Regions from separate parts of the Shewanella sp. SM87 genome, predicted to be linked through region 1. Evidence: predicted binding sites of a transcription regulator. Region 1 holds the regulator's gene; the other holds the start of a gene.
What was found. The regulator sigma-54, encoded in region 1, starts transcription at its own class of promoters, with help from an activator protein. The targets are predictions, from matches to a motif close to GTTGGCACGNNNNTNGNNT.

Region 2: flgA (flagellar basal body P-ring formation chaperone FlgA) is a predicted target of sigma-54. The motif match lies at 1,600-1,618, and genes of this name have one in related genera.

What each region holds. Positions count from the first base shown of each region.
Region 1 covers NZ_JAKKSC010000006.1:123,914-127,025, forward strand. Annotated here, with positions in the region: gene lptB (LPS export ABC transporter ATP-binding protein) at 1-403, shown strand, start outside; gene L5M11_RS06890 (RNA polymerase factor sigma-54) at 511-1,989, shown strand; gene hpf (ribosome hibernation promoting factor) at 2,018-2,305, shown strand; gene ptsN (PTS IIA-like nitrogen regulatory protein PtsN) at 2,308-2,751, shown strand; gene rapZ (RNase adapter RapZ) at 2,748-3,112, shown strand, end outside.
Region 2 covers NZ_JAKKSC010000001.1:210,735-213,846, forward strand. Annotated here, with positions in the region: gene L5M11_RS00990 (CheR family methyltransferase) at 1-528, opposite strand, end outside; gene L5M11_RS00995 (chemotaxis protein CheV) at 629-1,549, opposite strand; gene flgA (flagellar basal body P-ring formation chaperone FlgA) at 1,755-2,462, shown strand; gene flgM (flagellar biosynthesis anti-sigma factor FlgM) at 2,538-2,861, shown strand; gene L5M11_RS01010 (flagella synthesis protein FlgN) at 2,864-3,112, shown strand, end outside.

The sequences.
Region 1 (3,112 bases):
ACTTAAAAACGAAGAACGAGAAGAAGAACTAGAACATCTGCTCGAAGAGTTTCATATCACCCACATCCGTGACAGCCAAGGCATGTCATTGTCGGGTGGCGAACGTCGTCGCGTCGAAATTGCGCGGGCTTTAGCCGCTAATCCTAAGTTCATTTTGCTCGATGAACCGTTTGCCGGCGTCGATCCTATTTCGGTTATCGACATCAAGAAGATTATCGAACAACTCAAAAGTCGCGGCCTTGGCGTACTGATCACAGACCATAATGTCCGCGAGACATTAGATGTATGTGAACATGCTTATATTGTGAGTCACGGAAACCTGATTGCCGAAGGAACTCCAGCAGAGATCTTAGACAATCAGCAAGTTAGGGCTGTGTACTTAGGTGAACAATTCAGGCTATAGTTAATCGAGCGAAGCCAATGGAGGCAATTTACACCGCCATTGGGCTTCACTCAAAATGATAATAAGCGACCTCATCCAACAATAATAACGTAGGGATCAGCGGTAACATGAAAGCGTCACTCCAGCTCAAACTGGGTCAACAGTTAACCATGACGCCACAACTACAACAGGCTATACGTCTGTTGCAACTGTCGTCATTAGAACTGCAGCAAGAGATCCAGCAAGCATTAGATTCTAATCCCCTTCTCGAGCTGGAAGAGGATCAATTCGACGCCACTAAAACCCCTGTAAACCAAACGCTATCCGATACGGATTTCAGTGAATCTAGCACTCTGCCACCAGAAAAAGACAGCTCCACCATAGACACGGCAGAGTCGCTAACCAAAGAATCCATGCCCGATGAGCTCCCCATGGACACCACATGGGATGAAGTGTTTACCGCCTCCCCAAACTCAGGCCCCGGCGGCAGTCGTGAAGACGATATGCCCTTCCAAGGCGAGACCAGTGAAGGTTTGTACGAACACTTAGAATGGCAAAAAAACCTCACGCCGTTTTCTGAAACCGATTTAGCCATTGCCACCGCCATTATTGATGCCATCGACGATCAGGGCTATCTCACCCAAAGCACTGAAGAAATTCTCGAAGCCATGGGTAATCCTGAAGTTGAGCTTGACGAAGTCGAAGCCGTACTCAAGCGCATTCAGCATTTTGATCCCATAGGCGTTGCTGCACGCGATTTAAGTGAATGCCTGCTGATCCAACTGTCGCATTTCGCCGCTGATACTCCCAACCTAGAAAACGCCCGCATGCTGATCAAAGATCATTTAGATCTGATCGCCGCCCGTGATTTTAGGTTATTGATGCGTAAGACTAAATTAAAAGAAGATGAATTAAGGGATGGTATAGCACTCATCCAAACCCTCAATCCTCGCCCAGGTTTGTTGATCACGCCCAATAATGACGAATACGTTATCCCAGATGTGTCTGTGTCGAAGAAAAATGGCCGCTGGGTCGTTGAGCTTAATCCTGACTGCATGCCCAAAATCAATGTAAATCAACATTATGCTTCTATGGCACGCAGCACAAAAAACCAAGCCGATAGCCAATTTATTCGCGGCCATCTGCAAGAGGCTAAATGGTTTATTAAGAGTCTAGAAAGCCGTAACGACACTTTGCTTAAAGTTGCTAATTGCATAGTGCAATATCAGCAAGGTTTCTTTGAGTACGGTGAAGAAGCCATGAAGCCTATGGTGCTTAACGATATTGCCGAAGCGGTAGAAATGCATGAGTCCACCATCTCACGGGTCACAACTCAAAAATACATGCATACCCCTAAGGGACTTTTTGAACTAAAATACTTCTTCTCTAGCCACGTCGGTACTGACGATGGTGGTGAGTGCTCATCCACAGCAATCAGAGCCTTTATAAAGAAACTGGTGGCAGCGGAAAACCAGAAAAAACCATTAAGCGATAGCAAGATGGCACAACTTCTGGCAGAACAAGGGATCAACGTAGCCCGCAGAACCATTGCGAAGTACCGAGAGGCTATGCTTATTCCACCTTCTAATCAGCGTAAAAGTTTATAACCTACAGTGGATATCGGAGGACGTTTCTATGCAAATAAACCTAAGTGGACACCATGTCGAAATTACCGAATCGTTACGTGCATATGTAGAAGAAAAGTTTTCAAAACTTGAACGCCATTTCGAACAGATCAATAATGTGCACGTTGTGCTCAATGTTGAGAAAATGCAACAAATTGCTGAAGCGAGAATAAACCTCATAGGTGGTGAAGTTTTTGCTACTTCAGAGCATGCTGACATGTATGCCGCTATAGACGCCCTGATTGACAAGCTTGACCGTCAGGTTATTAAACACAAAGAGAAGTTAACAAAACACTAATAATGGAACTTTGTACCATACTGCGGCCGGAGTGCACTACCTGCGCCACTCCGGGCAGCAAGAAAAAGGTACTGGAACTCATCAGCGACTTAGTCGCTGCCCAGTACCCGACCCTCTCATCTCAAGAGATATTCGAAAGCCTAGTGGCGCGCGAAAAGATGGGGAGCACAGGTATAGGTAACGGCATCGCCATTCCACATGGTCGACTAGCCGATATAGATCAGCCCATTGCCATACTAATTAAGTGTGAAGAGCCGATAGCATTTGATGCTATCGATAAGCAACCTGTTGATATTTTATTTGCACTACTGGTGCCTGCAGACCAATGTCAGCAGCACTTAAGTACCTTGTCTTGCATGGCCGAAAAGCTGAGCGACAAGCAAATATTAAAGCAATTACGCAAGACGCATGATGAAACGGAACTCTATCAGGTAATCACTGGATGAAACTGGTCATAGTGTCGGGCCGCTCAGGCTCAGGCAAATCTGTCGCCCTTAGGGTACTCGAAGATCTCGGCTATTATTGTGTCGATAACCTTCCCTTGCCATTGATTGGCAGTTTGCTTGAGCAACTCAAAGGCAGTAACGATCTCGTCGCCATCAGTGTCGACGTGCGTAACATGCCTGAGCAGGATAAGGTCTTAGTGAAACAACTCGCTAGCCTACCTCCAGATACTGAGTTAACGAGCTTCTTCCTTAACTCCAGCGATAAAATTCTGCTCAAGCGTTACAGCGAAACCCGCCGTTTGCATCCTTTGTCGAAGAGCCGAGTCTCTTTGCAAGAAGCGATAAAGCTGGAGGGAAAACT
Region 2 (3,112 bases), on a different contig from region 1:
CTTACGTTCTTCAGATAAACCACGCGCTAATGCCAAACTATCGTACTCGGCATTTTTGCAGCGTTCCAACATGGAAGGAGATAAATCCGTTGCTTGAATCGAAGCACTACCAGCCAAGGCACCAGGCTTCTTCTGTTGATACTCAAGAATAGTCATAGCCAATGAGTATGGCTCTTGGCCTGACGAGCAAGCCGCAGACCAAATTTTAAGCGGACGCCCCAGACGACTGTATTCAGGTAGTAGGACATTATTCAACAACTCAAATGGATAACGATCACGGAACCAAAGGGTTTCATTGGTCGTCATAGCATCGATCACTTCAGCTCTGAGCGCACGCTCAGTAGGCTTCATCGAATGCTTAACCACATCAGATAAGGATGGCAGGTTATATTTGCCCATCAAAGGAGCAAGACGACTGCGCACAAGATATTGCTTATTTTCACCCAGTACGATGCCGCTGTGTTGCTCTAAGAACAACCTAAATTGATTATATTCAGCCTCAGCGAGTGATTTATTTGGCACATTCACATCCTAAATCCTATAGCAAGCACCAAAATCAGTGCGAAACCATCATGTTATAAAGTCGAGATTATAGCGTAAAGCGTATCTAGGTACTAACCTACAGCAATTACAAACTTAAATGCTTATTCACAGCAGCGGCCAATTCGTCGGGATTAAACTTAGCGATAAAGTCATTAGCCCCCACTTTTTGAACCATTGCCTGATTGAATACACCACTTAACGAAGTATGCAGTACCACTTTAATATGCTTAAGCTTAGGATCATCTCGGATTTCAGCGGTCAGGGTGTAGCCATCCATTTCAGGCATCTCAATATCAGAGATAATGAGGGGGATCTCATCGGCCACATTATCCATCTCTTTGGCGATCTCTTTAAGCTTGTCTAATGCTTCGCGACCATCTTTTGCGGTATCAATTTGTAAATTCAATGACTCGAGTGAACGAATAATTTGTTTACGCGCCACGGCAGAATCATCAATAACCATAATATGGTAATGCTGAGTTCTATCGAGGGTTAGTTTTTCATTGGCTTCTTCACTGATAGCCGTTTTAACTGGTGAAATCTCATCTAAGATTTTTTCCACATCGAGAATTTCAACTAATTCACCTTCAATTTCAGTCACAGCTGTCAGATAAGAATAACGACCAGCACCTTGCGGCGGAGGCATAATCGCTTCCCAATTCATGTTGATGATCCGCTCAACAGAACTGACCAAGAAGCCTTGAACACTGCGGTTATATTCAGAAATAATGATGAAACAGTTTTCAGTGCTTGCTAAAGGTTTTCCCCCTGTTGCCGCACTCAAATCAATCACTGAAATGGTTGTTCCACGAATATGAGCAACACCCTTCACATAAGGATTAAGTTTAGGCAAAGTGGTCAGTGGTGGACACTGCAGTACTTCTTTCACCTTAAACACGTTAATCCCAAACCGTTGACGACCGTTTAATTTAAAAAGCAGCAATTCTAAACGGTTTTGTCCAACGAGCTGGGTTCGTTTGTTGACTGAATCAAGAATACTCGACATAACTCTGCCTTGTTGTTCTGTTTATGTTCGGCCCTATAACTCAGTTGAGTATAGGCATATTAATTGCTTAAGTCTTATCTATCGATAAACATAGTCGAAACTGAGTCAATCTTCTGACAGTGATGCAAATTATTATTACAGTGGTCAGCTTCGAACTTAATAAAAGTATAGGTGCATTCTGGCGTTACAAGCTAGTCTCTTCATTATGAAAGTAAATTTAGTCTGTTTTTTTTGTCTTTTCACCCTCTTCATGCCCGCTTTTGCGAGTGCAGAGCCTATTGTCCCCACCGTATCGGCAATCTCAGAATTAGCTAAAGCGCTTATTTCAGAAAAAATATCCGTTCCAGAAAATGCCAAAGTAAATATTTCGCCACAGATGGTTGACGCAAGAATGCTGCCGTCACAATGTTCGTCTCCAATGAAAGTTGAACTGGCTAGCGATAGGGAAATTAGCCGTAATAACACCTTAAAAGTCAGCTGTGATACGCAAGACTTAGCTTACCCTTGGCAAATCTATATCTCGGTTCGGGTGGATATCTTATTCCCCGTTGTTGTCTCAACCGAAATCTTAGCACCAGGCGAACTCATCTCTCCGAGTCAAGTAGAAGTCCGTTACATTGAACAAAATAGCTTGAGAGGTGCCGAATTCGATGACCCGAGTAAATTGGCTGGCGTGCGAGTAAAACGACGAGTAGCAAAAGATAATCCCATATTAAGCAACAACTTATGCTTCGTTTGTAAAAATGATTCGGTCTCTATCTACGTTCGTTCTGGCTCATTCGAGCTAAAAACAGCGGGCGAAGCCCTACAAGATGGCAATAAAGGTGATCGGATCAGAGTCAAAAATAGCAGTTCAAACAAAGAACTAGATGCTATAGTCACAGGCATTGGCGAAGTTGAAGTAAGAATGTAAAATAATCTAAAGCTTTTTTGTAAGCTGCCGATACCCCAGTTAAGAAATCCCGTACACACGACGCTGGAGCCTAAAATGGCAATTGATATTAGCAAACTCAACACTGCAACGACTGCGCAAGTTCGTTCAGGCGCAACGAAAACGAGCAGCGATCAATCTGCTCAAGTTGCTACAAAATCGACAACACCACAGAGAAGCGACTCAGTGGTCATTACGGCCCAGGCACAACAACTTCAAGGAGCTCAGACTAAAATGGCTAGCCTTCCTGAAGTTGATCAAAAGAAAGTAGCCGAAATCAAACAAGCTATTGCCGAAGGTCGCTATAAAATTGACCCTGAAAAGTTGGCTGCCAATATTGCAAGTTTTGAAGCCGAACTTAATGACTTAAATAAAGAGTAACTATGACTGAAATAGCTAAACTGGTAGATCTACAACACGCCCATTTGGCTGTTCTTAAGCAAATCATACTCAAGGAAAAAGGCGCTTTGGTTGACCAAAACGCCGATTTACTGCTTTCCCTTGCTAACGAAAAATCGCAATGTCTGAAAGAACTAAAGACTAATGATGATATTCTGGCAAAACACAGTGATAAATCGCTACTCACTCAGCAAGTCGAACTCGTGCATAAAATGGTCGAGATCAAAGACGCA